3 regions of the Stenotrophomonas sp. YJH_SMC_131 genome follow, and region 2 is predicted to be linked to each of the others. Evidence: predicted binding sites of a transcription regulator. Region 2 holds the regulator's gene; each other region holds the start of a gene.

Region 1 (10,371 bases), on a different contig from region 2:
CGCAGCTGCCGATCACCACCGCCAGCCAGTTCCCAACGCTGCAGCCGGAGCTGCCCGTTGCGCAGCAGCACCGGGATCTGGCCGCGGGCCTGGGCGTGGTGACCTTCCGTGGCCCCCAGGGTGCAGGCTTCTACAAGGGCGGCCACGACGATGCGGTCGGCAACACCCTGGTGTGCATCGAGCGGCACAAACGCTGCGTGGTGATCCTGGGCAACGATGTACGGGCCGAGGCCACCTTCCCGGCACTGGTGGCGTTCGTGCTGGGTGATACCGGCGTGCCATGGCAGTGGGAATACGGCGCGGCGAAGGCCTTCGTCGAATGAAGGCGCGATGATCCCTGGGCGGGGAGTGCGGAGGGATGGGAGCAACCATGCATGGCGTGTGGATCCACCTCACGCGTGGATGCCTGCTCCGCTCAGCGCGCCTGCTCGAAGAACATCAGGTACACCAGCCGGCCATTCTCCGGGCGGTCGCCGAACGCTGGCCCGGCGGTATGCCAGAACCAGGGCCGCAGCAGCACCAGCCGGTTGAAACGCATCGGGATGCGCATGGTCATTTCCCACTGGCTGTCGTCGTTGCTGTCGCGCTCGATGATGTCACGATGCATGTCGCCGCCGTTGGCATAGCCCAATGCGGCCAGCTCCGCTGCATCCAGGGCCATGCGCTCGGTGCCGGTACGGCGGTGGCGGAAGAACTCGGTGCCGCCCTCGCAGTGCTCCGGTGCACTCAGGTAGAGGATGCCCGACCAGTGCGAGTGATCGGCGTGCACCTTGGCGCGGCCGGTGTCACCGGCCAGGGTAAGGCGGAACTTGCCATGCGACTGCAGTGGGTTGACCGGCCGCAGCGGTTCGTTGACCAGCCGCGAGACCGCGCCGGACAGCCCATCCAGTTCCAGCCGCTGCTGCGAATTGCGGCCGGGGAATGCACCCTCCTGCACCGGATAGGTCAGGCCCAGCGCCGCCTGGCGCAGCCCCTGCGCATCGGCAGGAGAAAGGAAGTCGTCGACGACGATGAAGGAGGTAGGCATGGCCACCGAGCGTAGCGATGCGCTGCTGCGGCGGCAACCGGGCAACGAAAAACCCCGCCTTGCGGCGGGGTTCTTCCTTGCATCGGGAGGGCGTGCCGACCAGGGTCGGCAACGACCGCCCGGGGGACGTGGACTTAGAAGTCCATGCCGCCCATGCCACCCATGCCGCCCATGCCACCGGCGCCACCCATGGCCGGCTCGTCCTTCTTCGGAGCTTCGGCAACCATGGCTTCGGTGGTGATCATCAGGCCAGCGATCGAGGCGGCGTTCTGCAGCGCCGAACGGGTCACCTTGGTCGGGTCCAGGATGCCGAACTGCAGCATGTCGCCGAACTCGCCGGTGGCGGCGTTGTAACCGAAGCTGCCGGTGCCTTCCTTGACCTTGTTGATGATGACCGACGGCTCGTCACCGGCGTTGGCCACGATCTCGCGCAGCGGGGCTTCCATCGCGCGCAGGGCGATCTGGATGCCGTGGTTCTGGTCTTCGTTGGCGCCCTTCAGGCCGGCCAGCGCGGTGATCGCGCGGACTAGGGCAACGCCGCCGCCCGGAACCACGCCTTCTTCAACGGCCGCACGGGTCGCGTGCAGGGCGTCGTCGACGCGATCCTTCTTTTCCTTCATTTCGATTTCGGTCGAGGCGCCGACCTTGATCACGGCAACACCGCCGGCCAGCTTGGCCACGCGTTCCTGCAGCTTCTCGCGGTCGTAATCCGAGGAGGTGTCCTGGATCTGGGTCTTGATCTGCGCCACGCGTGCATCAACGTTGGCCTTGTCGCCGACGCCGTCGATGATGGTGGTGTTCTCCTTGGAGACCTGCACCTTCTTGGCGCGGCCCAGGTCCTTGATGGTGGCCTTCTCCAGCGACAGGCCGACTTCTTCGGAGATCACGGTGCCGCCGGTCAGCACGGCCATGTCTTCCAGCATCGCCTTGCGACGGTCGCCGAAGCCCGGGGCCTTGACGGCCACGACCTTGACGATGCCACGGATGGTGTTGACCACCAGGGTGGCCAGCGCTTCGCCTTCAACTTCCTCGGCCACGATCAGCAGCGGCTTGCCGGCCTTGGCGACGCCTTCCAGCACCGGCAGCAGGTCACGGACGTTGGAGATCTTCTTGTCGTGCAGCAGGATGAACGGGTCATCCAGGTCAGCGGTCTGCGACTGCTGGTTGTTGATGAAGTACGGCGACAGGTAGCCGCGGTCGAACTGCATGCCCTTGACCACGTCCAGCTCGTTGTCCAGGCCCGAGCCTTCTTCAACGGTGATGACGCCTTCCTTGCCGACTTCCTTCATCGCGTCAGCGATGATCTGGCCGATCGACTCGTCCGAGTTGGCCGAGATGGTACCGACCTGGGCGATCGCCTTGTCGTCGGCGGTCGGCTTGGAGATGTTCTTCAGCTCGGCGACGGCGGCCGAGACGGCCTTGTCGATACCGCGCTTGAGGTCCATCGGGTTCATGCCGGCGGCAACGGCCTTGGCGCCTTCGCGGATCAGGGCCTGGGCCAGCACGGTGGCGGTGGTGGTGCCGTCGCCGGCATCGTCGTTGGTGCGCGAAGCAACTTCCTTCACCATCTGCGCGCCCATGTTCTCGAACTTGTCAGCCAGTTCGATCTCCTTGGCGACGGAGACGCCGTCCTTGGTGATGGTCGGCGCGCCGAAGCTCTTTTCCAGCACGACGTTGCGGCCCTTCGGGCCCAGGGTGGCCTTGACGGCATTGGCGAGAACGTTGACGCCGCGCACCATGCGCGAACGGGCGTCTTCACCGAAACGAATATCCTTGGCAGCCATTGCATTTACCTCATTGGTAGCGCCGGACGATGCCCGGCGGCTGGGAGTTTGGGATCAGGTTGAAACAGGTCGCGCCGGGGCTCAGCCGATGACGGCGAGCACGTCGTCTTCGCGCAGGACCTTGTATTCGACGCCTTCGCTCTTGTACGAGCTGCCGGCGTACTGGCCGTAGATGACCTTGTCGCCGACCTTCAGCGACGGCGCGCGCACGTTGCCGTTGTCCAGCGGCTTGCCGGGGCCGACGGCCACGACCTCACCCTTGGTGGACTTTTCCTTGGCCGAGTCGGGGATGACGATGCCACCGGCGGAGATTTCGTCGGCTTCGATCGGCTTGACCACAACGCGGTCGTGCAGCGGCTTGATGCTCATAGGAGACCTCTTAAGTGATTGATTGGTCTAAAAAAGTCCGGCGATGTTAGCACTCACCCCAGGCGAGTGCCAGAACCGCACGTGAAGAAACCCGACAACGTCGGGAGCAGGGCAGAGATGGAGCCCCGCCGCCCCCTTTCAAGGGCGGAATGAAAAAATTTTTCCGCCCGCGCGCCTCGGCCAAGGCGTCGGGCTTGGACAATTTCGGTGACAAGCGTCGCACTGTCAGATATCTGACGTTCATTTACGACAAAGTGTCACTGGATCGGCCTTAGGCTCGGTCAGGCATTCCCAATCACAAGGAGTAGTCGATGCGATTGCTGTCCCCGCTTGCCGCCGCCTGCCTGCTGGCACTGGCCGCCGCGCCGGCCCAGGCCGAGGTTTTCATCAACGAACTGCACTACGACGACAGCACCGCCGCCGGTGACGTCGGCGAAGCCATCGAAGTGGTCGCCACCGCCGGCGAGGACCTGTCCGGCTACCGCCTCTACCTCTACAACGGCAGCAATCCTTCGGCGGCCGCGGTCTACGCCAACAACCCGGTCCCGGCCGGCACCGCCGCCGGCTGCGGCAGCGCGACCATCGCCGTGGTCAACTACCCGACCAACGGCATCCAGAACGGCCCCAACGACGGCATCGCCCTGGTCGATGCCAGCGGCAAGGTGGTCCAGTTCCTCAGCTACGAGGGCGCCATCACCGCCTCCGGTGGCCCTGCCGCCGGCATGACCAGCCAGAACATCCCGGTGGCCGAGACCAACAGCACGGCCGCGGGCACCTCGCTGCAGCTGACCGGCAGCGGCAGCCAGTACACCCACTTCACCTGGGCCGAGTCGGCCAGGCAGACCTTCGGCAGCTGCAACAACGGCCAGACCTTCAGTGGCGGCGGAACCCCGGGCCCGAACACACCGCCGTCGGTCTCCACCACCACCCCGGCGCAGGGCAGCAGCACCTTCCCGGCCGCCGCCGACCTGGAAGTGGTGTTCAGCGAGACGGTGAACCTGGCCAGTGGCGCCTTCGCCCTGAGCTGCGGCACCTCCGGCAGCGTGCCGTTGACCTTCCCGGCCAGCGGCCGCAGCGTGAAGCTGTCCACCAACACTGCGCTGGTGGCCGGTGAGGCCTGCCGCTTCGACATCCGCGCCGCGCGCATCACCGACCTGCAGGGCGCGCACCCGGCCGCCGACAGCCGCATCGCCTTCACCGTGGCCAGCACCGGCGGCAATCCGGACCCGGGCAACCCGGGCGTGCCGGCCGGCTATTACTCCAAGGTCAACACCAGCAGCCCCAGCCAGCTGCGCTGCTCGCTGCATGCCACCATCAAGGGCCACACCGCCTACCCTTACAGCGGCTCGGGCACCAGTACCTGGACCATTCTGGAAATCGCCGACGAGGATCCGAACAATTCCGGCAGGATCCTCGATGCATATCGCAACCACAGCTACGCCAAGGTGACCGATCGCGCCGGCAGTGGCAGTGGCCTGAAGTACAACCGCGAGCACACCTGGCCGAACTCGCTGGGCTTTGCCACCACCACCGGTGACAAGGGCCTGCCGTACGCGCCGTATACCGACACCCACATGCTGTACCTGACCGACGCGCAGTGGAACGCCGACCGTGGCAACAAGCCGTTCGGCAAGTGCGACGCCAACTGCGGCGAGCGCGCCACCGAGGCCAACAACGGCCAGGGCGGCGGCAGCGGCGGCTATCCGGGCAACTCCAACTGGGTGCGCACGCCGGACGGCAACACCGGCACCTTCGAGGTGTGGGGCAAGCGCAAGGGCGACATGGCGCGTGCGGTGATGTACATGGCGATCCGTTACGAGGGCGGCAAGGATGCGGCCACCGGCCAGTCCGAGCCGGACCTGGAGCTGACCGACGACCGCAGCAAAATCGTCAAGACCAGCAGTTCGCCGGCCTACATGGGCCTGCTGTCCACGCTGATCGACTGGCACCTGTCCGATCCGCCGGATGATGCCGAGCGTGCGCGCAATGACGTGATCTACAGCTTCCAGGGCAACCGCAACCCGTTCATCGACCACCCCGAGTGGGCAACCCCGGCCCTGTTCACCTCGGCCAAGCCGGCCACCTGCCAGCTGGCCAACTGACCGCGCAACGCAGCGGTCCACTGCCGCCGCCCGGCCCTGACCCGGCGGCGGCCCTATACTCGGCGGTCATGTCGACCGTCGATCCCGTCCTGCTGCTGTTGACCACCTGCCCGGACCGGGCCAGTGCCGAGCGCATCGCGCACGCGCTGGTCGGCGAGCGCCTGGCGGCATGCGTGACCCGCCTCGATGGCGCGCAGTCGACCTACCGCTGGCAGGGGGAGGTGACCACCGACGCCGAACTGCAGCTGCTGGTGAAAACCACCGCGAGCCGCGTCGATGACGCAATTGCCCGGATCGTCGCACTGCATCCGTATGAACTCCCGGAGTGCATCGCGGTCGAAACCCGGGCCGGCCTGCCGGCGTATCTGGACTGGATCCGGGCACAGACCCGGGAGGACACTGATTGAAGACTCTGTTTGCGCGCGGCGCCGCCTTGTGCGCCCTGTTGTGGCTCTCGCTGCCGGCCTTCGCGCTGGATGAGAAGGACCTGCTGCCGGTGGACCAGGCGTTCGCGCTGACCGCCAGTGCCCCCGAACGGGGCCAGGTGCAACTGCAGTTCAAGATCGCACCGGGCTATTACCTTTATCGCCACCGCACCAGCGTCAAGGCCGACCCGGCCTTCAATGCCGGCGCGCTGCAGATGCCCAAGGGCGACAAGCACCACGACGATTTCTTCGGCGAAGTCGAGACCTATCGCGAGCGCCTGCAGGCCACCCTGCCCGGCACGCCGTCCGAGGCTGCCGGCACCATCAGCCTGGAAGTGCGTTACCAGGGCTGCGCCGATGCCGGTGTCTGCTACCCGCCGCAGAAGCGCGTGGTGCAGGTCACCCTGCCGGGCGCCGGTGCGGCGGCGGCGGTGCCTGCCGCGCGTGCCGGTGCGGCCAACCCGTTCAACAACCCGCTGGCCGGTGCCGGCAACAGCGGTGGCCTGCGCCTGCCGGGCGCGGCCAACAACAGCCAGGCCCTGCCGCTGCCGTCGGAACAGGCGTTCGGCTTCGATGCCATCGCCAGTGACGGCAACACCCTGCTGCTGCGCTTCAGCCCAGCGCCCGGCTATTACCTGTATCGCGACCGCACCTCGCTGAAGCTGGAAGGCAGCGCCGGCGTGCTGGCCGGCAAGCCGCGCTGGCCGGCCGCGCAATCGCATCGCGACGAGCACTTCGGCGATGTCTCGGTCTACTTCAACCAGGTGGAAGTGCCGCTGCCGCTGCGCCGCACTGTCACTGATGCCGTCGACAGCACCTTGGTGGTGACCTTCCAGGGCTGCCAGACCGATGGCATCTGCTACCCGCCGATGACCCGCCGGGTGAAGCTGTCGATTCCCGCTGGCAAGCTGTCCGCCAGCATTGACCAGGCGCCAGCGCGCAACGAGGTGATCAGCCCGCTGCCCGCCGCCGGCGTGCCACGTGAATCCGCCAACGGCGCACCGTTGCGCCTGCTGCCGACCGTCCCCAACGACGGCATTGCCACTCCCGCCGCCAGCGGCAGTGAGGGTGCGCGCAATGAGTTCGCCGCCGACGCGCGCGATGGCAACGCACTGCGCACGCGCCCACCGGCGACAACCCCGAACCCGGACCGTTCGTTCGTGTGGGTGCTGCTGCTGGCGCTGGCCGGTGGCCTGGTGCTGAACCTGATGCCCTGCGTGCTGCCGATCCTGTCGCTGAAGGTGCTGAGCCTGGCGCAGAGTGGCGAAAGCCCTGAGCGGGCACGCAGCCATGCCCTCTGGTACACGCTGGGCGTGCTGGTCGCGTTCGCGGTGATCGGCGCGCTGATGGTGGGCCTGCGCGCGATCGGCAACGCCGTCGGCATCGGCTTCCAGCTGCAGCACCCGGGCGTGGTGGCGGCGCTGGCCTACATCATGTTCGCGGTGGGCCTGAGCCTGTCCGGCGTGTTTACCCTCGGCGGTGGCATCGGCAACCTCGGCCAGTCGCTGGCCAGCCGCAGCGGGCCGGCCGGCGATTTCTTCACCGGTGCGTTGGCCTGCCTGGTCGGCAGCGCCTGCGTCGGCCCGTTCATGGGCGGGGCGATCGCCTACGCGTTCATTGCCCCGCCGCTGAAGGCGATGACCGTATTCCTGTTCCTCGGCCTGGGCCTGGCGCTGCCGTTCCTGCTGATCGGCTTCGTGCCGGCGCTGGCACGCCGCCTGCCCAAGCCCGGCCCGTGGATGGAAACGCTCAAGCACGTGCTGGCCTTCCCGATGTATGCCACCGCGCTGTGGCTGCTGTGGGTGCTGGGCAAACAGCGCGGCGTGGACGGCATGGCACTGGTGCTGGGTGGCCTGCTGCTGTTCGCCTTCGGCCTGTGGCTGTTCGAGCGCAATCGCTGGACCGGCTCGCGTGCGGTGACCCTGCTCGGCGTGCTGCTGGCGATCGGCGCGCTGGTTCCTGCCTGGGGCGTGACCCAGCTGGCACCACCGGCGCGGGCCGCACAGGCCGCCAGCGAGAACGTGGTCGAGTATTCGCCGCAGTTGCTGGACCGCCTGCGTGCGGACAACCGCGTGGTGTTCGTCAACATGACTGCCGACTGGTGCGTGAGCTGCAAGGCCAATGAACGTGCCGTGCTGTCGCGGCCGGAGTTCAAGGAACTGCTCAAGCGCACCAACGCGGTGTACATGCGCGGTGACTACACCAACGTCGACCCGCAGATCACCACGTTCCTTGAAGAGCACAAGGCCGTGGGCGTGCCGCTGTACGTGGTGTACGGCCCGGGGGCGCCGCCGACCGTGCTGCCGACCCTGTTGACCCAGGCGGTGGTCGAGGAAGCGCTGCTGCGCACCGCACGATGAAGTGGCAACGGCCAGCGCTGCTGTGGACAGCGGTGCTGGCCGCCGGCCTCGGCCTGTGGGCCGGGCATCGATTCTCACCCGGCCCGTCTGCACCGGCCGCGCCAACGACGGCTTCCACAGCGACGGCCGTGAAGCCTGCCCTGCAGGTGGGTGATCCCTTGCCGGCGCTGATCCTGCCGGACCTGGCGGAACAGCCGCTGGACCTGCGCGCCCGCTTCGCCGGCCGGCCGCTGCTGATCAATGTCTGGGCCAGCTGGTGTGCGCCCTGCGTGGAAGAGATGCCCGAACTGGCCCGCTTCGCCGAAGCCCAGGGCGACAACGGTGTGCAGGTGCTGGGCATTGCGCTGGATGCTCCGGACGACGTGCGCGCTTTCCTGCTGCGGGTGCCGGTGGACTACCCGATCGTGGTCGAGACGCCGGGGCCACGCGATGCCAGCGTGCAGCTGGGCAATACGCAGGGCCTGCTGCCCTACAGCGTGCTGTTCGATGCACAGGGACGGCGGGTGAAGGCAAAGCTGGGGCCGTTCGCCCACGGCGAGATCGACGGCTGGGTGAAGTGAGGGTGTTTTTGCAGGGCTTGCAGCCCTGCACCCTGCTCAATGCAACGGCAACAGCCAAAGCGGGCTTTCCGTGGGATGGCGGGGCGCTGTGGCCGTGCAGGACACGCCGTAAACCCGTCCGTGGGGGCTCGATGGCGCCATCCATGGCGCCAACGGTCCTGCACAGCCACACCGCCCCACCTTCGACAGATTCCGGCGGCTGTTGGTAGGTGTCGACCTTGGTCGACACATCTGTCAGATATCGATATTCAGAACGGAATCAGACCCCGTGCCGACCAACGGTCGGCACCCACCAAAGCAGAACGTCGTTCCGACAGATCGCAGGAAACTGTCGAAGGCGGGGTGGGTCCGGTTGAGGGGGTGTCCGCGGCATGGATGCCGCGGCCAAGGCTACAGGGACGTACTTGCGCCGTCCCCCGCAACCGGACCCGCCCCGCTTCCTCACAGGAAACCCGCTGTTGCTTCGGCTGTTGCTTCTGAGGTTGCCGGCCAGGCCGGCACTACCGCGGGTGCCGGGCGCAGCCCGGCCGGCAACCCCTGCTTGACCGCAGGCAGGGCGCCACGGAGAATTCCGCGACTAATTCTCATTTGCTGTTGCGCAGGATGCGGGCGGCAGCCTCCCGGGCCCCTCTCCTTCGATGTTCAAGAACGTCCTGTTCCAACTGCATTGGCTGCTGGGCATTACCGCCGGTGCCGTCCTGGCCCTGATGGGCCTCAGCGGCGCCATGCTGTCCTTCGAGGACGAGCTGCTGCGCGCGGCCAATCCTGGCTTCGCTGAGATCGCCGAGCACCATGCGGACGGCCAGCATCCCCTTGCACTCAGCGAACTGGTGCCGTTGCTGCAGGCTGGCAGCGAGCGTCCCCTGCAACGCCTGCGCGTGGATGCCACCGGACAGCGGCCGTCGGTCGCGCGCTTTGCCGGCGGCAAGGAACACTGGGTGTACTTCGATCCGTACAGCGGCGAGCGCTTCAGCGCCCTGCGCGGGCAGGCATTCTTCGACGTCGTCGAGGACCTGCATCGCCACCTCGCTGCCGGTGAGCGCGGCAAGTGGATCACCGGCAGCTGTGCAATCGCGCTGCTGTTCTTCACCCTGTCCGGTCTCTACCTGCGCTGGCCACGACGCTGGTGGCACTGGCGCAGCTGGCTGGCGGTGGAGTGGACGCGCAGCGGCCGAGGCTTCCTGTGGAGCCTGCACTCGGTGGTCGGCACCTGGGTGCTGCTGATCTACCTGATGAGTGCGCTGACCGGCCTGTGGTGGTCGTTCGACTGGTACCGCAACGCGGCCAACACGCTGCTCGGTGTGGCGCCGGCGGCAAAGCACACGGTTGCCGCCGACGCGGCACTGGACGTCCATCGCATCGAGGCCACGCTGTACGCGCTACCCGGCGTGCGCACCGGCTTCATCGACCTGCGCCTGCCGGAGAAGCCGGGGCAGGCGCTGAACGTGCGGGTGATGGCCGGTGATCCGTCGCAGCGCGGCGGCCACCACGACCGTGCGCATGACCTGCTGCAGCTCGATCCGGCCAGCGGCGCGGTTCTCGATGCCCGCCCGTACGCACGCCAGGGCGCGGGCGGACAGCTGGCCACCAGCGTGTTCGCGCTGCATTCGGGCAGCTACTTCGGTGTGCCCGGGCGCGTGGTGGTGATGCTCAGCAGCCTGGGCATGAGCCTGTTCTTCATCACCGGCTGGATGCTGTACCTGGACCGCCGCCGCAGCCAGCGTGCAGCGCGAGGGCTGCGCCG
Region 2 (10,371 bases):
CTGCGCGCGGGCGAAGGCAGTACCGGGCCAGCTGATGTCGTTGATGCCGATCAGCACGATGACGCTGGCGACGCCGGGCTGATCCAGTGCATCGCGCTGGAAGCGGGCCAGGGCGGACTTTCCCATGCCGTCGCTCAGCAGCCGATTGCCGGAAATGCCCGCGTTGACCACCGCGACGCCGCGCGGTGCCAGACGCGCGGCCAGATGGTCGGTCCAGCGCTGGTCCTGGTCGAGGCTGGCGGTGGCGCCGTCGGTGATCGAGTCGCCAATCACCACCACGCTACGCGCACTGGCGGCGGCCTCGACCTCGATCCCGGTGAGGAACAGGCGTGCGGTAGTGGAACTGGCACCCTGCAGGTCGCGCGCCCGGGCCTGATTGCCGCCGGCGATCCAGCTGGTCTGGCGGCCGTCCCAATGGAACGCCTGCACCGGCGTCGGCCCCGGCACGAAGACGCTGACCTGCAGCGCCTGGTGGTCTTCCGTGGCCACCGCCAGCGGATCGCTCAGCCGTTCCTGACCGGCACCGATCAACACCCCGGGCTGGCCGTCGAAGCTGAGCGGTTGCGGGGTGGCGCCCGCGCCCGCGGCCACGCTGGCCGCCCCGATCCGCAGCGACTGGGTGCCGTAGGCATTGCTCAGCCGCACCCGCAGCCGGGACCCGCCCAGGCTGATGCGCGCGGTCTGGCGGAAGGTCTGGTCCTGCAGCGTGGCCGGAACCAGGGTCGGGAACAGGAAATCCGCGTCCCAGACCGGTTGCGGGCTGGCCTGCCAGCTGGCGACCCAGTGCGGGGCGGATGCGGCACTGGCGACGCCGGACAGGGCGAGCAGGGCGGTGGCGGTGAGCTGGCTCAAGCGGTTCATCGGGCAATCCAGGTGGGAGGGAACGCCATGGTGATTCCGGGGTCATCTGTGAACTAGACTGAGTATGGACAATCATCTGTGAACTGGATTCATCGCCATGGCGCGACCCGACATCAACCGATCCGGCGAACTGGAAGTGTTCGTGCGGGTGATCGAGACCGGTGGCTTCTCCGCCGCCGCACGCACCCTGGACATGACGCCGTCAGCAGTGAGCAAGCTGGTGGCCCGGCTGGAGCAGCGGCTGGGTACGCGCCTGCTGCAACGCTCCACCCGCCAGCTGCAGCTGACCCCGGAAGGCTGCGCGTTCTACGAGCGCGGCCTGCGCGTGCTGGCCGACCTGGAGGAGGCCGAGCGCTGTGCCAGTGCCCATGCCGAGCCGCGCGGACGGCTGCGGGTAAACTCCAACGTGCCGTTCGGCCAGCATTTCCTGCTGCCGCTGCTGCCGGCATTCCTCGAACGCAACCCGCAGGTAGGCGTGGACCTGACCCTCAATGACGAGGTGATCGACCTGCTTGAGCAGCGCACCGACGTGGCGGTGCGGGCCGGTCCACTGAAGAGCTCCAGCCTGGTGGCGCGGCGGCTGGGTGCGACGCGGATGATGATCGTGGCTGCACCGGCCTACGCGCAGCGGCACGGGCTGCCACGCACTGCCGAGGAGCTGCAGTCGCACAACCGGCTGGATATCGGCCATGCGCGCGCGATGCAGGGCTGGCCGTTGCTGCAGGACGGGCGCGAACGCATGCTGCTGCCCAGTGGCAACGCGCGCGCCAGCAACGGCGATGCGCTGCGCCAGCTGGTGCTGGGTGGGCTGGGCATGGCGCGGCTGGCAGCATTCCAGGTGCAGCAGGACATTGCCGCCGGGCGCTTGCTGCCGGTGCTGGAGGACGCCAATCCCGGTGACCTGGAAGAGGTGCACGCGGTGTTCCTGGGGCAGGGCGGCTACCTGCCGCTGCGGGTGCGCGCGTTTCTTGATTTCCTGGTGGAGAACGTCGATCTGACGCAGCCACAGGGGTAGTGCCGGCCGCTGGCCGGCAACCTCATGATCTTCATCCACCCGCATCGGGGTGCCGGCCAGCGGCCGGCACTACCGTGCGGAAGCCGAGCCAATGCTCGGCTCGGCCGGCGTTACACCTGCAGCAGCTTGCGTGCGGCGGCGCGCGCTTCCTTGCTCACTTCCACGCCGCCGAGCATGCGCGCCAGTTCTTCCTCGCGCGCCTTGCTGTCCAGCTTTTCCACTGCGCTCTGGGTCATGCCTTCCACCGGGGCCTTGCTGACCCGGTAATGGGCATGGCCCTTGGAGGCGACCTGCGGCAGGTGGGTCACGCACAGCACCTGGCGCTTCTCGCCAAGGGCGCGCAGCTTCTGGCCGACGATGTCCGCCACCGCGCCACCGATGCCGGAGTCGACTTCGTCGAACACCATGGTCGGCACTGCATCCAGGTCCAGCGCGGCCACTTCGATGGCCAGCGAGATGCGCGACAGTTCGCCACCCGAGGCCACCTTGCGCAGGGCACGCGGTGGCTGCCCGGCATTGGCCGCCACCAGGAATTCCACGCGCTCGGCACCCTGCGGGTCGGGCTTGCCGGCGTCCTGCGGTTCCAGCTCGATCAGGAACTGGCCGCCGCCCATGCCCAGCTCGGCGATGATGCCGGTGGTGGTGGCCGACAGCTCGGCAGCGGCGGCGCGGCGGCTGGCGGTCAGCAGCCCGGCCTGCACGCGCCAGGCCGCAGCGGCCTTGTCGATCTCGCCGGCGAGGCGCTGCAGGCGTTCGTCAGCCCCACGCAGCTGTTCCACTTCGGCGTGCATGCGCTCGCGCTGCGCGCCCAGTTCGTCCATCGGCACGCGGTGTTTGCGGGCCAGGTCGTGCAGGCGGCCGAGGCGACGCTCGTTCTCCTCGAACTGTTCCGGGTCGGCGTCGAGGTCGTCATGCACGCGGTCCAGCAGCGACAGGGCTTCGTGCAGCTGGATCGAGGCGTTCTCGATCAGCCCGTCCACCTCGCCCAGGCGCGGGTCGTGCTCGATCAGGCGCGACAGCTCGTGGCGCACCTGCTGCAGCAGGTCCAGCGCGGAACTGCCGTCGTCGCCGTTGAGCTGGTTGCTGGCCGCCTGGCAGGCACTCAGCAGGGCGCTGGCGTGGGCCTGGCGACGGTGGCTGGCACCGAGTGCGGCAATCGATTCGGGTTCCAGATCCTCGCGGTCCAGTTCGCGCAGCTGGTGCTCCAGGAAGCCGATCCGGTCACTGACGTCGCCCTGCTGCGACAGCGCCAGTGATTCATCGACCAGGGCCTGCCAGGCCGCAGCGGCGCGGCGCACCTGGCGGCGCTCGTCCTCGTTGCCGGCATAGGCATCCAGCAGGGCCAGCTGTGATGGGCGTGCCAGCAGGGCCTGCTGCTCGTGCTGGCCGTGGATCTCCACCAGCAGCGAGGCCAGGTCGGCCAGCTGGGCCAGGGTCACCGGGCGGCCGTTGATCCAGGCCCGCGAGCCGCCATCGGCACGGATCACGCGGCGCAGCTGGCACTGCTCCTCGTCGTCCAGCTCGTTGTCGGCCAGCCACTGGCGCGCGGCCTGCAGCTGGTCCAGCGCGAACTCGGCCGACAGCTCGGCGCGCGCGGCGCCGTGGCGGACCACGCCGCTGTCGGCGCGCAGGCCGGACAGGAAGCCCAGCGCGTCGACCATCAGTGACTTGCCGGCGCCGGTCTCGCCTGAAACCACGGTCATGCCTGGCCCGAACTCCAGTTCGGTGGCGCGGACGACGGCGAAATCCTTGATCGAAAGATGTCTGAGCATGGGTAAGGGGGTGTCAGCAGCCGCGCAACGCTAGCACGCGGGCGCGGGAGGTCCAATGACTTGCCAAGGTGATCCGCCGCCATTATCTAGTGTCCGTGTCTCACAGGTTGATTCCATGCACGGTTCTCCCGACCAGCTTGCCCCGCGTGCGCGCCATCTGCTGCGCACGCTGATCGCGCGTTACATCCAGGACGGTGAGCCGGTCGGCTCGCAGACGCTGGCGCGCGTGGCCGGGCTGGAGGTCAGTCCGGCCACCATCCGCAACATCCTGGGTGACCTGGAAGACCTGGGGCTGCTGGCCTCGCCGCACACCTCGGCCGGGCGCGTCCCGACCGCACATGGCTACCGGGTGTTCGTCGACAGCCTGCTGCAGATGCAGCCGCCGGGCGAAGGCGAGCTGGCCCGGCTGCGCCAGGAACTGGCCAGCGGCGGCAGCACCCAGGCCCTGCTTGGCAGCGCCTCGGAGCTGCTGTCGGCGATGAGCCACTTCGTCGGCGTGGTCAGCGCCCCGCGGCGCGAGCAGTTCGCGTTCCGCCAGATCGATTTCGTGGCGCTGGACGGGCGCCGGGTGCTGGCGATCCTGGTGTTCGCCGACAACGAGGTGCAGAACCGGGTCATCGAGACCCGCCAGGAGTTCGCGCCGGGCCAGCTGGAACAGGTCGCCAACTACCTCAACGCGCATTTCGCCGGCCTGCCGATGGCCGAGATCCGCACCCGCCTGCTGCTGGAACTGCGTGATGCCCGTTCGGAGCTGGAGCAGCTGCTGGCGCACAGCATCGAGCTGGCCGAGCAGGCCCTGCAGCCGGCGGCCGATGACATGCTGGTGGCCGGGCAGACCCGCCTGATGGGGGTGCAGGACCTGTCCGACCTGGAGCGGCTGCGCGAGCTGTTCGAGCTGTTCTCCAGCAAGCGCGAGATCCTGCAGCTGCTGGAGCGCACCATCCAGGCCCCGGGGGTGCGCATCTTCATCGGTGAGGAGACCGGGATGATGCCGCTGCAGGGCGTCTCGCTGGTCACTGCCCCTTACACGGCCAATGGCCAGGTGCTGGGCGTGCTGGGCGTGATCGGCCCCAAGCGGATGGCCTACGACCGGATGATCCCGCTGGTCCAGGCCACTGCCGATGTACTCGGCGCGGCGTTTTCGCCAGCCGGGCGCACTCCCGGAACATCCGACGCTTGAAACGCAGCATCCCGCCCACACTAGGGTGGGTGGAGGCGGAGACTGACCGCCAGGGACCCAGACATGAACCACGAACATCCAGATATCGAATCCCAGCAGACTGCCGCCGATGCGGCCGCCGCCGCCGGCGTCAACGACGAAGTGGAGCGCCTGCGCGCCGAGGTCGAGCAGATCAAGGCCGATGCGCTGCGTGAGCGCGCCGACCTCGAGAACCAGCGCAAGCGCGTTGCCCGTGACATCGAGCAGGCCCGCAAGTTCGCCAACGAGAAGCTGCTGGGCGAGCTGCTGCCGGTGTTCGACAGCCTGGATGCCGGCTTGAAGGCGGCCGGCGATGACCCGCATCCGCTGCGCGAGGGCCTGGAGCTGACCTACAAGCAGCTGCTGAAGGTTGCCGCCGACAACGGCCTGGTCCTGCTGGACCCGATCGGCCAGCCGTTCAACCCGGAACACCACCAGGCCATCAGCCAGGTGCCGGCCCCAGACGCCGCCCCGGGCAGCGTGGTGACCGTGTTCCAGAAGGGTTACCTGCTCAACGAGCGCCTGCTGCGGCCGGCGCTGGTGGTGGTGGCCGCCGACTGACCCCTCCAGGGCCGGAAGGCGGGAATGTCCCGTCACCCGGCCCGACGCTGAACGCGCCGGGCGACCGGAAACACAGCGTTCGGGAGATGGCTTGAATGTTCCACGAGCCTCCCCCACATCGTATTCATCCACCGGCCGAACGGCTGGACTGACCCCAACAAGCATCCTCAGGAGTCTCCCCCATGGGCAAGATCATTGGTATCGACCTCGGCACCACCAACTCGTGCGTGGCGATCATGGACGGCGGCAAGGCCCGCGTCATCGAGAATTCGGAAGGCGATCGCACCACCCCGTCGATCGTCGCCTACACCAAGGACGGCGAAGTCCTGGTGGGCGCCTCGGCCAAGCGCCAGGCCGTCACCAACCCGAAGAACACCTTCTACGCGGTGAAGCGCCTGATCGGCCGCAAGTTCACCGACGCCGAAGTGCAGAAGGACATCGCCCACGTCCCGTACAGCATCCTGGCCCATGACAACGGCGATGCCTGGGTGGCCACCAGCGACGGCAAGAAGATGGCGCCGCAGGAAATCTCGGCCAAGGTGCTGGAAAAGATGAAGAAGACCGCCGAGGACTTCCTCGGTGAGAAGGTCACCGAAGCGGTCATCACCGTGCCGGCCTACTTCAACGACAGCCAGCGCCAGGCGACCAAGGACGCCGGCCGCATCGCCGGCCTGGACGTCAAGCGCATCATCAACGAGCCGACCGCGGCCGCGCTGGCGTATGGCCTGGACAAGGGCGACAACAAGGATCGCAAGATCGTGGTGTACGACCTGGGCGGCGGCACCTTCGACGTCTCGGTGATCGAGATCGCCAACGTTGACGGCGAGAAGCAGTTCGAAGTGCTGGCCACCAACGGCGACACCTTCCTGGGCGGCGAAGACTTCGACAACCGCGTCATCGAGTACCTGGTTGAAGAATTCAACAAGGATCAGGGCATCGACCTGCGCAAGGATCCGCTGGCCCTGCAGCGCCTGAAGGACGCTGCCGAGCGCGCCAAGATCGAGCTGTCCAGCGCCCAGCAGACCGAAGTGAACCTGCCGTACGTCACCGCTGACGCCTCGGGTCCGAAGCACCTGAACATCAAGCTGACCCGCGCCAAGCTGGAAGCGCTGGTGGAAGACCTGATCAAGAAGTCGATCGAGCCGTGCCGCGTCGCCCTGAACGATGCCGGCCTGCGTTCGAGCGACATCAGCGAAGTGATCCTGGTCGGTGGCCAGACCCGCATGCCGAAGGTGCAGCAGGCGGTGACCGAGTTCTTCGGCAAGGAACCGCGCAAGGACGTCAACCCGGACGAAGCCGTGGCACTGGGCGCTGCGATCCAGGGCGGCGTGCTGGGCGGCGACGTCAAGGACGTGCTGCTGCTGGACGTGACCCCGCTGTCGCTGGGTATCGAAACCATGGGCGGCGTGTTCACCAAGATCATCGAGAAGAACACCACCATCCCGACCAAGGCCTCGCAGGTGTTCTCCACCGCCGAGGACAACCAGTCGGCCGTGACCGTGCACGTGCTGCAGGGTGAGCGCGAGCAGGCCCGCTTCAACAAGTCGCTGGCCAAGTTCGACCTGTCCGGCATCGAGCCGGCCCCGCGTGGCCTGCCGCAGGTGGAAGTGTCCTTCGACATCGACGCCAACGGCATCCTGCACGTGTCGGCAAAGGACAAGAAGACCAACAAGGAACAGAAGGTCGAGATCAAGGCCGGTTCGGGCCTGTCCGAGGAAGAGATCGCACGCATGGTCGCCGACGCGGAAGCCAACCGCGAAGAAGACAAGAAGTTCCAGGAGCTGGTGCAGGCCCGCAACCAGGCCGATGCCCTGATCCACGGCACCCGCAGTGCCATCACCGAGCACGGCAGCAAGGTCGGCGGCGATGTCATCGGCAAGGTCGAGGCGGCCCTGGCCGACCTGGAAACCGCGATGAAGGGTGACGACAAGGCACAGATCGAAGCCAAGTCGAAGGTGCTGGAGGAAGCCGGCCAGTCGCTGTTCGCCGCTGCTTCGGCCGACCAGGGCGGTGCCCCGGGTGCCGACGCCGGCAACGCCGGCAAGGCGCAGGACGACGTGGTCGACGCCGAGTTCACCGAAGTCAAGGACGACAAGAAGTCCTGATCCGGACCGACACGGGACGCTGGCCATCAGCGTCCCGTTGTCGCATCAGGGTCCTGACCGCCCACCGGCGTGTCGGGGCGCCCGACGCAAGAGCGGACCTGGTTCCGCTCTTCCGCTTTGACGAATCCCGACTTTCCGGAACCAGATTCACCATATGAGCAAGCGCGATTACTACGAAGTGCTGGGCGTTGCCCGCACCGCCACCGACGACGAGCTGAAGAAGGCCTACCGTCGCTGTGCGATGAAGTTCCACCCGGACCGCAACCCGGGTGATGCGGCGGCCGAAGCCTCCTTCAAGGAGTGCAAGGAAGCCTACGAAGTGCTGTCCGATGGCAACAAGCGCCGCATGTACGACAGCCACGGCCACGCCGCGTTCGAGCACGGCATGGGCGGTGGTGGTCCGGGCGGCCCGGACATGAACGATATCTTCGGCGATATCTTCGGCAACATTTTTGGCGGGGGCGGCGGTGGGCCGCGCCAGGCCCGTCGCGGCGCCGACATCGGCTACGTGATGGAGCTGGACCTGGAAGAAGCGGTACGCGGCGTTGAGCGCCGCATCGAGATCCCGACCCTGGCCGAGTGCGGCGACTGCGATGGCAGTGGCTCCGAAGACGGCAAGGTCGAAACCTGCAATGTGTGCCATGGCCGCGGCCAGGTGCGCATCCAGCGCGGCATCTTCGCCATGCAGCAGGCCTGCCACAACTGCGGCGGCCGTGGCCAGATCATCGCCAAGCCCTGCAAGACCTGCCACGGCAACGGCCGTGTCGAGGAAGACAAGGTGCTGTCGGTGAAGGTGCCGGCGGGCGTCGATACCGGCGACCGCATCCGACTGCAGGGTGAAGGTGAGGCCGGTCCGGCCGGTACGCCGCCGGGTGACCTGTACGTGGAAGTGCGCGTGCGCGAGCATGCGATCTTCCAGCGCGATGGCGACGACCTGCACTGCGAAGTGCCGATCCGCATCTCGCAGGCAGCGCTGGGCGACACCGTACGCGTGGCGACCCTCGGCGGCGAAGCGGAAATCCGCATCCCGGCCGAGACCCAGACCGGCAAGCTGTTCCGCCTGCGCGGCAAGGGCGTGCGTTCGGTGCGCAGCCGCAGCGAGGGCGACCTGTACTGCCGCGTGGTGGTGGAGACCCCGGTCAACCTCACCAACGAACAGCGCAAGCTGCTGGAGCAGTTCGAAGCCACCTTTGTCGGCGAGGAAGCACGCAAGCATTCGCCGAAGTCGGCGACGTTCATGGATGGCGTGAAGGGCTTCTGGGACCGGATGACGTCCTGAGTTTTTCAACCGAAGCGTTGAGCGGTAGCGCCGGGCCATGCCCGGCGTTTTCGTTTGCGATCAGCGGAAAAACGCCGCGGGCGTCTGCCCCAGTTGGCGTTTGAACATGCTGGTGAACGCGCTGGGGCTGTCGTAGCCCATCGCCAGCGCCACATCGATGACCTTGTCGCCGACTGCCAGCCGCTCCAGGGCGGCCAGCAGGCGCGCCTGCTGCCGCCACTGCCCGAAGGTCATGCCCAGTTCGCCGGCGAAATGGCGCTGGATGGTCTTCACGTCCACCTGCAGGGCCTGGGCCCAGTCCTGCAGCGTGGCGTCGTCGGCGGGATGCTTCTGGATGTGCTGGCAGATCCTCTGCAGGCGCGGGTCGGTGGGCGAGGGCAGGTGCAGCGGCAGCACGTCCATGCGGTGCAGCTCGTCCAGCAGCAGGCGCACCACGCGACCGTCGCGGCTGTCGTCCACGTGCGCGGACTCGATCAGGCTGGCCGCCAGCAGTAGTTCGCGCAGCAGCGGCGCCACCTGTACTGCGAACGCCCCATCCGGCAGTTGCGGTGCAAAGTCCGGTTCCACGTACAGGCTGCGCATGTGCACCTCGGCGATGCAGTCCACCGCATGCACCATGCCGGCCGGAACCCAGATCGCGCGGGTGGAGGGCACGACCCAGCGGCCACCGTCCGCGCGCACCACCATCAGGCCGGACATGGCGAAGACCAGTTGGTGACGGCGATGCCGGTGTGGCGCGATGTGGGTACCGGGCGGGTAGTGCCGGGCGCGGCTGGTCACCGGGCGGTGTACAGGCACTTCGTTCCACGGCGCGGTCTCGCGGATTGGGCAGGGAGTGTCCTTTTTGCGATAGGCCATGACCCGAACGCGGCAGAAGGGAGTGGGGCCCCACCGTAGCATGCGTGGCTCGCCCCCAACCTGACTGTGTCCATGTCGACCCTGGCTTCTCCCGCAACGACCTCACGCCCGGTGGCTCCCGGCGTGCTGGCCGCCATCTCCACCTCGCATGTCGTCAACGACATGATGCAGTCGCTGATCCTGGCCATCTATCCGGTGATCAAGGGCGGCTTCAACCTCAGCTTCACCCAGATCGGCCTGATCACGCTGACCTACCAGCTCACCGCGTCGATCTTCCAGCCGTTGATCGGCATGGCCACCGACCGCCGCCTGGCACCGTACTCGCTGCCGATCGGCATGGCCTCGACCCTGTGCGGCATGCTGCTGCTCGGCTTTGCGCCGAACTACGCGGTGGTGCTGATGGCTGCGGCCATGGTCGGCATCGGTTCGGCGATCTTCCACCCGGAGGCCTCGCGCATCGCCCGGCTGGCCTCGGGCGGTCGCCATGGCTTCGCGCAGTCGGTGTTCCAGGTGGGTGGCAACTTCGGTACCGCGCTGGGGCCGTTGATCGCTGCGGCCGTGATCGTGCCGTATGGCCAGCGTGCCGCATCATGGTTTGCCGGCGCCGCGCTGATCGGCATCGCGCTGCTGACCTATGTTGGCCGCTGGTATGCACTGCACCTGGGCACACCGCGTCCGGCCAGCACCGCGTCTATGGCCCCGCGGCATTCGTCGCGCACCGT
Region 3 (10,371 bases), on a different contig from region 2:
TCCGGATGGTTGGTGGTGATGGCAGTGGCGACCTGCTGCATCATCATCGTCTTGCCGGCCTTCGGCTGGGACACGATGAGCGAGCGCTGGCCCTTGCCCTGCGGCGCCATCAGGTCGAGGATGCGGCCGGTGATGTCTTCCGACGAACCGTTGCCACGCTCCAGGGTGAAGCGGCGGCGCGGGAACAGCGCGGTCAGGTTCTCGAACAGCACCTTGTTCTTCGACGCTTCGATCGGCTCACCGTTGATGGTGTCGACGATGTTCAGCGCGAAGTAGCGCTCGCCGTCCTTCGGGAAGCGGATGCGGCCGGAGATGTGGTCGCCGGTGCGCAGGTTGAAGCGGCGGATCTGGCTGGGCGAGATGTAGGTGTCGTCCGGGCCGGCCAGGTAGCTGGCTTCGGCCGCGCGCAGGAAGCCGAAGCCGTCCGGCAGGATTTCCAGCACGCCATCGGCGGCAACGCCGTCGCCGTGGCGGGTCAGCACCTTCAGCAGGGCGAAGATCACGTCCTGCTTGCGGGCACGGGCCACGCCTTCGGAGATCTGCAGCTGCTCGGCGATCTCCAGCAGCTTCTGTGCCGGCATGCGCTTGAGGTCGCTCAGCGAGTAGACCGGGAAGCCCTCGGGCACGTTGGCGTGCGGGCGCGGCACGAAGGGCTGCTGCTCGCCGCCGTCCTGCGGCATGCCGTCATCGCGGCCACCGCGGTTGCGGTCGCGGTCGCGACGGTTGCGGAAACGGTCGCGGCGATTGCCTTGGCCCTGCTGGCCGTTCTGGTTGTAGGGGTTGTTGTTCTGACCCTGGCCCTGGTGCTGCCCACCGCCCTGGTGGTTCTGCTGGCGCTGTCCGGATTCGCGGCCTTCGCCACCCTCACCGCCGCCGGAGGCGGGGGCTTCAGTGGCAGGCGCGCTCGGCGCGGGGGCGGCTGCAGCCGGTGCCGGCGCTTCGGGCGCGGCTGCCAGCGGCAGGGTCGGTTGCGCCGGAGCGGCACTGGTTTCGGCGGCTGCCGGGGCGGCGGCCTTGCTCACGCGGGGCTTGCGCACGCGCTTTTCGGCGGGCGCATCGGCGCTGCCGGTTTCGGAAGTGTTATCGGACAAGAGCGTTATTCCTCGCTTGAAGGTGCGAGCGCCCGGCTGGGGCGGCGAACGTTGGGAATGGGTCTGGAAGAAACTGCGTCCAGAGGGTGCGGCACGCGAGCGCGGCCGGATATGCCGACACTATCATCGGCCTGCGGCGGCATGCAAGGGTCGCCGGGAACAGCATTCATGATGGACGCGGGGCGCCCGCCGGCAGCCGCGGGCAGCGGCTGCCGGGAACAGCAGGATCAGGCCAGGGCCTTGTCCAGCAGGCCGGCCAGCTGGGCCTTGCCCACCGCACCGATCTGCTCGCCGACCTTCTCGCCGTCCTTGAACACGACCAGGTACGGAATCGAACGCACGTGGTACTTGGCGGCCAGTGCGCGGTTGTGGTCGACGTTGACCTTGGCGATCTTGGCGCGGCCCTGGTAGGCATCGGCCAGTTCGTCCAGCGCCGGGGCGATCATCTTGCAGGGGCCACACCACTCGGCCCAGAAATCGACCAGCACCGGTTCCTTGGAATTCAGCACTGCGCTATCGAAGTCGGCGTCGCCGACATGTACAACCTTGTCGCTCATCTTGGTTTCTCGTCTTGGATTGCACCCGGCCATGCCGGAGGTGGGTGAACTGGGCCATGCCCGGTGGCGCGACCCTCGTCGTTGCCTCGCGGCGCACTGCCGCGGTGCGTTCGGCGGGATGCCTGGACGCTCACGGCCGGCAGTGTACCCCTATCGCAGGGCAGGGACAGGCGCCGGTTGGAACCCAGCGTATCGTGATCGCTTCGATGGCCGGTATGTGTCGGATTTCACTGTCTTCCTGTACATGGGGCTGGCAGTGGGCGACACCAGCGAACCCGGGCAGGCCGTTCAAGTCCGGTGTGGCTGGGTGAAGGTGGCGTCTCTGGACGCCATGAGACGCCGCATTCCGGTTTGCCTGCCCGAGTGCGGTAAACTGGGGCATTGTGCGGCGCGCGGACCGGTGGTCCCAGCCTGCCAACCCGCCGCAGGGGCCGCAGTTTGCGACGGTGCCCCTAGACGATGAAGTGCCAGCCGCCCCACGGGCCGGCGGCCATACCAAGACGGACTCATGAGCGACAAACCGCTGACCGATTTGACCTTCTCCTCCTTCGAGCTGCATCCGGCCCTGCAGGCCGGCCTTGAAGGAGCCGGATTCACCCGCTGCACCCCGATCCAGGCGCTGACCCTGCCGGTCGCGCTGCCCGGCGGTGATGTTGCCGGCCAGGCCCAGACCGGCACCGGCAAGACCCTGGCCTTCCTGGTCGCTGTCGTGAACCGCCTGCTGACCCGCCCGGCGCTGGCCGACCGCAAGCCGGAGGATCCGCGTGCGCTGATCCTTGCCCCGACCCGCGAACTGGCCATCCAGATCCACAAGGATGCGGTGAAGTTCGGTTCCGACCTGGGCCTGCGTTTCGCGCTGGTCTACGGTGGCGTGGATTACGACAAGCAGCGTGAGCTGCTGCAGCAGGGCGTGGACGTGATCATCGCCACCCCGGGTCGCCTGATCGACTACGTCAAGCAGCACAAGGTGGTTTCGCTGCACGCCTGCGAGATCTGCGTGCTGGACGAAGCCGATCGCATGTTCGATCTGGGCTTCATCAAGGACATCCGCTTCCTGCTGCGCCGCATGCCGGAACGCATCATCCGCCAGACCCTGCTGTTCAGTGCCACCCTCAGCCATCGCGTGCTGGAGCTGGCCTACGAGCACATGAACGAGCCGCAGAAGCTGGTGGTCGAAGCCGAGACCATCACCGCTGCGCGCGTGCGCCAGCGCATCTATTTCCCGGCCGACGACGAGAAGATCCCGCTGCTGCTGGGCCTGCTGTCGCGCAGTGAAGGCGCGCGCACCATGGTGTTCGTCAATACCAAGGTGTTCGTCGAGCGCGTCGCCCGCTCGCTGGAAAAGGCCGGCTACCGCGTCGGCGTGCTGTCCGGCGACGTGCCGCAGAAGAAGCGTGAGAGCCTGCTCAACCGCTTCCAGAAGGGCCAGCTGGAAATCCTGGTGGCCACCGACGTGGCCGCGCGTGGCCTGCACATCGACGGCATCAAGTACGTCTACAACTACGACCTGCCGTTCGACGCCGAAGACTACGTGCACCGCATCGGTCGTACCGCGCGCCTGGGCGAAGAGGGTGATGCGATCAGCTTCGCCTGCGAACGCTACGCGATGGGCCTGCCGGACATCGAGGCCTACATCGAGCAGAAGATCCCGTCCGAGCCGGTCACCAAGGAACTGTTGACGCCGCTGCCGCGCCCGGAACGTCCGGCCCCGGCTGCTGGCGAGGAAGGTGAGGAGAACGAGAGCGTCGGCCAGATCTTCCGTGAAGCGCGCGAAGCCCGCGCCGCTGAAGAAGAGCGCCGTGGTGGTGGTCGCAGTGGGGGCCGCTCCGGCGGTGGCCGTGGCGAGCGTCGCGACGGTGAGCGCAGCGGCGAGCGCCGTTCGCGTGGCCCGCGCAAGCCGCGCGTGGAAGGCGAGCAGGTTGCAGCTGCCCCGGCCGAAGGTGCTGAAGCCGCTGTCGCCCAGGCTCCGCGTCCGCCGCGCCCGCCCCGCGCCGAGGGCGCGCCGGAAGGTGCCGTGGATGGCGAGCGCAAGCCGCGCAAGCGCCGTCGTCGTCGCCACGGCCGTCCGGTCGAGGGTGGCGAGGGCGTGCAGGCCAACGCCGGCAACGGCGCCAGCCCGGTGACCCCGGTGCAGGTGGTGGCCAAGCCGGTGCGCACGGCGGCCGACAGCGGCGATTCGTTCCTGACCCGCATCGGCCGCAAGATCCGCCGGATGCTGTCGGGCAGCTGATCGGCGCTGCCGATCAGCAGGTAGCCCCCGACCGTTGGTCGGGTGACCTTGACCGGTGTGCCGACCAACGGTCGGCACCCACCCTGGCAGGCAACCCACACAGCTGCCGGCCAGCGGCCGGCACTACCTATCGCGCGACCGTCTCCACGAGGTCGCGCCGCTCCTGCATAATCGGGGCATGAGTGTCCTGCGCTTCGACAATGTCAGCAAACAGTACGCCGGTGGCCACGAGGCGCTGATCGATGTCAGCTTCGAGGTCGCGCCGGGCGAGATGCTGTTCGTCACCGGCCATTCCGGTGCGGGCAAGAGCACCCTGCTCAAGTTGATCCACCTCGACGAGCGGCCCAGCCGCGGCGCGGTGGTGTTCGACGAGCGCAACCTGCTGAAGGTGCGCGGCGGCGACGTGCCCCGCCACCGACGCGCGGTGGGCGCGGTCTACCAGGACCACCGGCTGCTGATGGACCGCTCGATCGCCGAGAACGTGGCGCTGCCGCTGATCCTGCGCGGCACCCGCCGTGGCGACATCAGCAAGCGCGTGCGCTCGGTGCTGGAGCGGATGGGCCTGGGCCATCGCGAGAAGGCGCTGCCCTCGCAGCTGTCGGCCGGCGAGCAGCAGCGCGTGGGCATCGCCCGCGCCATCGTCGGCGAGCCCAAGCTGCTGGTGGCCGATGAGCCGACCGGCAACCTCGACCCGACCCTGGCGGCGGAGATCATGGCCCTGTTCGCCGAGCTGCCCTCGCGCGGCACCAGCGTGCTGGTGGTCAGCCACGACCTGCCGCTGCTGCGCCGCATGCGCAAGCGCGTGCTGATCCTCGACCATGGCCGGCTGGTGGATGACATCTCGCCGCAGGACCTGGCGGAGTAACCGATGGCGAAGAACGAAAACAGCGAAGCCGCCGCCCCCTCGCGCGTGGGCGTCTGGTTCCAGCACCACGTGCACAGCGTGGTGTTCAGCCTGGGCCGCGCCTGCCGCAAGCCATGGGCGACCCTGCTGACGGTGATGGTCATGGCGCTGGCGCTGGCGCTGCCGCTGGGCCTGTCGATCGCGCTGGACAACCTCAAGCAGTTCGCCGGCAGCGTGCAGCAGTCGCGCGACATCAACGTGTTCCTGAAGGGCAACGTCGATGCACCCGGCGCGCTGCGCATGGCCGGCCAGCTGCGCGACCGCGACGACGTGGCCGAAGTGAACGTGCGCACGCCCGAGCAGGGCCTGCAGGAACTGCGCGATGCCGGCCTGGGTGAGGCGATCGACGCACTCAACGACAATCCGCTGCCTTCGCTGCTGGTGATCACTCCCGGCCAGGGCAAGGACGACGCACGCCTGGCGCGCGCGCTGGAAAGCCTGCCCGAGGCCGATCTGGTGCAGCACGACGCGCTGTGGCGCCAGCGACTGGATGCCTGGCTTGCCTTCGGTGCGCGGCTGGTGCAGGTGCTGTCGGTCCTGCTCGGCGCAGGTGCCGCGCTGGTGGTCGGCAACACGGTGCGCCTGGACATCCAGGCCCGCCGCGAAGAGATCGGCGTGCTGCAGCTGCTCGGCGCCAGCGATGGCTTCATCCGCCGCCCGTTCCTGTACCTGGGCGCGTGGTACGGGCTGGGCGCCGGCGCGGTGGCGCTGGCCCTGATCGGCGCTGCGGGTGCCGCCCTGCGCATGCCGCTGGCCGAACTCTCGCGCAGCTACGGCAGCCCGTTCGTGCTGCACGGCCTGGACCTGCTGCACGGCGGCCTGGTCCTGCTCGGCACGCTGCTGCTGGGTTGGCTGGGCGCCTGGCTGGTCACCGGCCACTTCCTCCGCCAGACCCGCCCGACCGACACCTGAGACCGGCATGCAACCGCAAGCGCTGAAACACCTTGAAGGGCCCGCGACGCGGGTGATGGTGGTCGATGGCTCGAAGCTGGTGCGCAAGCTGATCGCCGACGTCCTGCAGCGTGACCTGCCGGGCGTGGAGGTGATCGGCTGCGACAGCATCGAGGACGCACAGCAGGCGCTGGCACAGGGGCCGGTGGACCTGGTGACGACCTCGCTGACCCTGCGCGATGGCGACGGCCTGGCGCTGGCGCGGATGGTGCGCGAAGCGGCCGGCCAGGCCTATGTGCCGGTGATCGTGGTCTCCGGCGATGCCCAGCAGCACCTGGAGCAGCGCCGCTTCACCGAGTACGTCACCGACTATTTCGACAAATCGCTCGGCCATGAAGCACTGGCGACCTTCATCCGCGGCTACGTGCAGCCGCAGACCATCCCCGGCGCCACCATCCTCTATATCGAGGACAGCCGCGTGGTGGCCGAGGCCACCAAGCGCATGCTGGAACGCCAGCAGTTGAACGTGCTGCACGTGGTCAGCGCCGAAGAAGCGTTCACCCTGCTCACCGCCGAGTCGCTGGGCCGCAGTCGCCACCGCATCGACCTGGTGCTGACCGACGTCACCCTGAAGGGCGAACTGAGCGGTCGCGACGTGGTGCAGCGCGTGCGCGTGGATTTCGGCTACGGCAAGCGCCGCCTGCCGGTGCTGGTGATGACCGGCGATGGCAACCCGCACAACCAGACCGGGCTGCTGCAGTCCGGTGCCAACGACCTGGTGCTCAAGCCGATCGAAGAACGGCTGCTGGTCACCAAGGTGCTGTTCCAGCTGAGGCTGGCCCGATTGAACGATGGACCTCTGTTGCGATGATGGATGAAGTAGCCGACACCCCGACGATCCAGCTGGAACCGAGCTGGAAGCAGCATGTCGGCGATTACCTGTTGCAGCCGCAGATGCGCGAGCTGTCCAGCTTCCTGCGCCAGCGCAAGGCCAGTGGCGCGGCGGTGTTCCCGCCCGGCCCGCAGATCTTCGCCGCGTTCGACGCCACGCCGTTCGAGCAGGTGAAGGTGGTGATCCTCGGGCAGGACCCGTACCACGGTCGCGGCCAGGCACATGGCCTGAGTTTCTCGGTGCCGCCGGGCGTGCCGGTGCCGCCGTCGCTGCTGAACATCTACAAGGAGATCGAGAGCGATCTCGGTATCCCGCGTCCGGACCACGGCTGCCTGATTCCGTGGGCGCAGCGTGGCGTGCTGCTGCTCAATGCGGTACTGACGGTGGAAGAGGGCAAGGCCGGTGCGCACCAGGGTCGTGGCTGGGAAGGCTTCACCGACCACGTGGTGGATGTGCTCAACCGCGAGCGCGAAGGGCTGGTGTTCATGCTCTGGGGCGCCTATGCGCAGCAGAAGGGCAAGGTGATCGACACCCGCCGCCATCGCGTGCTGAAGTCGCCGCATCCGTCGCCGCTTTCGGCCCATCGGGGCTTCCTCGGCTGTCGTCATTTCTCGATGGCCAACGAGTACCTGCAGCGCCGCGGCCAGGCCCCGATCGACTGGTCGCTGCCGCCGCGCTCGGCACTCTGAGGGCCGGCGGGCCGCTGGGCCTGAACACCGGGCAACGTTCCCGGGCCTGAATGGGCCTTCAGAACGGCCCGTTCAGCTCCGCTTGACCGGAATCGGCCGCTTTACGGCAGGTAATTGCTTGAATTCCAAGGGATTGTGAATCCCGAAAAGCATGCTCGCCACTGTCATCAAATCGCGCTACGGTAGGGCTCTGTTTGGGACCAGTGTTGCATCAATGGGATGCTGGAACTTTTTCCTCCTTTAGCAGTCCAAATCCCGGACTGCTAAGATGGGTGCCTATGAGCCAGAACACCTCTACTGCCCTTGTGGCAAACAATCTCCCGATTCCCAGTGCGCTCGGTTCGCTGGACGCCTACATCGGTGCCGTGCACCAGATCCCGGTGCTGTCGGTCGATGACGAACAGGACCTGGCCCGTCGCTTCCGCGACGGCAACGATCTGGACGCTGCCCGCGAGCTGGTGCATTCGCACCTGCGCTTCGTGGTGCACGTCGCCCGCGGCTACAACGGCTACGGCCTTGCCCTGGGCGACCTGATCCAGGAAGGCAACATCGGCCTGATGAAGGCGGTCAAGCGCTTCGACCCGGACATGGGCGTGCGCCTGGTCTCCTTCGCGGTGCACTGGATCCGTGCCGAGATGCACGAGTTCATCCTGAAGAACTGGCGCATCGTGAAGGTCGCCACCACCAAGGCGCAGCGCAAGCTGTTCTTCAACCTGCGCAAGTCGAAGACGCGCCTGGGCTGGATGAACGCGGCGGAAGTGAGCGCGGTGGCCAAGGACCTGAACGTGTCCGAGCGCGAGGTCATGGAAATGGAGTCGCGCCTGTCGGGTCGCGATATCGGGTTCGATGCGCCGACCGACGAGGACAACGAGCACGCGCCGCCGTCGCCGGCCGCGTTCCTGGTCGCCGACGACGAAGACCCGTCGATGGCCTACGAACGTGCCGACAGCGAAGACAACCAGATGCAGTTGCTGCGCGAAGGCCTGGCGGAACTGGATGCGCGTTCGCGCGACATCATCCGCCGCCGCTGGCTGGACGCGGACAGCAAGGTGACGCTGCAGGAACTGGCCGACGAGTACGGCGTGTCGGCCGAGCGCATCCGCCAGGTTGAAGCGAACGCGCTGAAGAAGATGAAGGCGCTGTTCACCGCGTAAGGCGGGACGGTGTTGAAGCAATGAAAAGGCCCGGCATTGCCGGGCCTTTTCTTTTCGGTGGCGTTCTCATCCATGCATGGCGTGGATCTACCAATGTCAGTAGAGCCACGCCCTGCGTGGCTGCGGCGCGGTCGTCACTCTTCGCGTGCGATCGCGCGCCAGCCAATGTCGTTGCGGTGGAACGCGTTGGCCCAGCTCACCTTGGCCACGCCGGCATAGGCATTGGCCTGCGCGTCGCGCACGCTGTCGCCCAGTGCGGCCACGCACAGCACGCGACCGCCCGCACTGACCACGTGGCCCTGCGCATCCAATGCCGTACCGGCATGGAACACCTTGGCACTGGCCGGCACGTCGTCCAGGCCGGAAATCACGTCACCGGTGATCGGCGCTTCCGGGTACGGCCTGGCCGCCAGCACCACGCCCAGCGACGGGCGCGCGTCCCACTGCGCTTCGACCTCATCCAGGCGGCCATCGATAGCCGCTTCCACCAGCTCGACCAGGTCCGACTGCAGGCGCAGCATCACTGGCTGGGTTTCCGGGTCGCCAAAGCGCACGTTGAATTCGATCACCTTCGGTGCGCCGCTGGCATCGATCATCAGGCCGGCGTAGAGGAAACCGGTGAACGGGATGCCGTCGGCGATCATGCCCTGCACGGTGGGGTTCACCACCTCGCGCATCACCCGTGCATGCACCTCCGGCGTCACCACCGGGGCCGGCGAATAGGCGCCCATGCCGCCGGTATTCGGGCCGGTGTCGCCGTCGCCGACGCGCTTGTGGTCCTGCGAGGTGGCCATCGGCAGCGCATGCACGCCGTCCACCATCGAAATGAAGCTGGCTTCCTCACCGTCGAGGAATTCCTCGATGACCACGCGCGCACCGGCATCGCCAAACGCGTTGCCGGACAGCATGTCACGCACCGCGTCCTCGGCCTCGGTCAGGCTCATCGCCACGATCACGCCCTTGCCGGCGGCCAGGCCATCGGCCTTGACCACGATCGGTGCGCCCTTCTCGCGCACATACGCCAGCGCGGCGTCCACGTCGCTGTGCACGGCGTAGTACGCGGTGGGGATGTTGTGGCGCGCCAGGAAGTCCTTGGCGTAGGCCTTGCTGCCTTCCAGCTGCGCGGCGGCGGCGGTTGGCCCGAAGATGCGCAGGCCGGCGGCGCGGAAGCGGTCGACCACGCCGGCCACCAGCGGTACTTCCGGGCCGACCACGGTCAGCGCTACGCCTTCGGCCTGGGCCAACGCCAGCAGGCCGTCGATATCGGTCACCTTGACTGCCACGTTGCGGCACGTGTCTTCGCTGGCGGTACCGGCGTTGCCGGGCGCCACGATCACTTCGGTGACACGGGAGGACTGGGCCAGCTTCCATGCCAGGGCGTGTTCGCGGCCGCCAGAGCCGATGACGAGGATCTTCATGGGACAGGGTTCTCGGGTACGGAAGAGAAAAGCCGGGCAGGGCCCGGCTTGGTGATGCGGATCAGTGGCGGAAGTGGCGCACGCCGGTGAACACCATGGCCAGGCCATGTTCGTCGGCGGCGGCGATCACTTCGGCATCGCGCATCGAACCGCCCGGCTGGATGACCGCCTTGATGCCGGCGGCTGCAGCGGCATCGATGCCATCGCGGAACGGGAAGAAAGCGTCGGAGGCCATCACCGAGCCCTCGACCACCAGGTTCGCATCGGCGGCCTTGATGCCGGCGATGCGGGCCGAGTACACGCGGCTCATCTGGCCGGCACCGACACCGATGGTGCGGTTGTCCTTGGCATAGACGATCGCGTTGGACTTCACGAACTTGGCGACCTTCCAGGCAAACAGCAGGTCGGTGAACTGCTTGTCGGTCGGCGCCAGCCTGCTGACCACCTTCAGTTCGTCGCGGGTCATGCCGCGGTTGTCCGAGGACTGCAGCAGCAGGCCCGAGCCGACGCGCTTGCTGTCGAAGTTGTTCAGGCCGTCGCCGTGC

The links. Region 2 encodes HrcA, which represses chaperone genes, less so after heat shock. Its sites were predicted from a motif close to TTNGCACTCNNNNNNNNNGAGTGCNAA; they were not measured.
Region 1: a site for HrcA is predicted at 3,227-3,253, ahead of AC5P56_RS01975 (co-chaperone GroES). Genes of this name have one in related genera too.
Region 3: a site for HrcA is predicted at 7,495-7,521, ahead of rpoH (RNA polymerase sigma factor RpoH). Genes of this name have one in related genera too.

Annotation. Positions count from the first base shown of each region.
Region 1 covers NZ_JCAFRJ010000001.1:434,116-444,486, forward strand. The annotation lists gene AC5P56_RS01960 (serine hydrolase domain-containing protein) at 1-323, shown strand, start outside; gene AC5P56_RS01965 (DUF6445 family protein) at 416-1,027, opposite strand; gene groL (chaperonin GroEL) at 1,162-2,811, opposite strand; gene AC5P56_RS01975 (co-chaperone GroES) at 2,893-3,180, opposite strand; gene AC5P56_RS01980 (endonuclease) at 3,492-5,282, shown strand; gene cutA (divalent-cation tolerance protein CutA) at 5,351-5,689, shown strand; gene AC5P56_RS01990 (protein-disulfide reductase DsbD family protein) at 5,686-8,067, shown strand; gene AC5P56_RS01995 (TlpA family protein disulfide reductase) at 8,064-8,627, shown strand; gene AC5P56_RS02000 (sulfite reductase flavoprotein subunit alpha) at 9,266-10,371, shown strand, end outside.
Region 2 covers NZ_JCAFRJ010000005.1:123,329-133,699, forward strand. The annotation lists gene AC5P56_RS12160 (SGNH/GDSL hydrolase family protein) at 1-861, opposite strand, end outside; gene AC5P56_RS12165 (LysR family transcriptional regulator) at 959-1,876, shown strand; gene recN (DNA repair protein RecN) at 1,987-3,648, opposite strand; gene hrcA (heat-inducible transcriptional repressor HrcA) at 3,764-4,828, shown strand; gene grpE (nucleotide exchange factor GrpE) at 4,892-5,407, shown strand; gene dnaK (molecular chaperone DnaK) at 5,590-7,512, shown strand; gene dnaJ (molecular chaperone DnaJ) at 7,667-8,791, shown strand; gene AC5P56_RS12195 (AraC family transcriptional regulator) at 8,852-9,649, opposite strand; gene AC5P56_RS12200 (MFS transporter) at 9,722-10,371, shown strand, end outside.
Region 3 covers NZ_JCAFRJ010000001.1:471,190-481,560, reverse strand. The annotation lists gene rho (transcription termination factor Rho) at 1-1,091, opposite strand, end outside; gene trxA (thioredoxin) at 1,319-1,648, opposite strand; gene rhlB (ATP-dependent RNA helicase RhlB) at 2,157-3,878, shown strand; gene ftsE (cell division ATP-binding protein FtsE) at 4,057-4,743, shown strand; gene ftsX (permease-like cell division protein FtsX) at 4,747-5,694, shown strand; gene AC5P56_RS02165 (response regulator) at 5,702-6,544, shown strand; gene ung (uracil-DNA glycosylase) at 6,541-7,254, shown strand; gene rpoH (RNA polymerase sigma factor RpoH) at 7,533-8,408, shown strand; gene purD (phosphoribosylamine--glycine ligase) at 8,543-9,826, opposite strand; gene purH (bifunctional phosphoribosylaminoimidazolecarboxamide formyltransferase/IMP cyclohydrolase) at 9,888-10,371, opposite strand, start outside.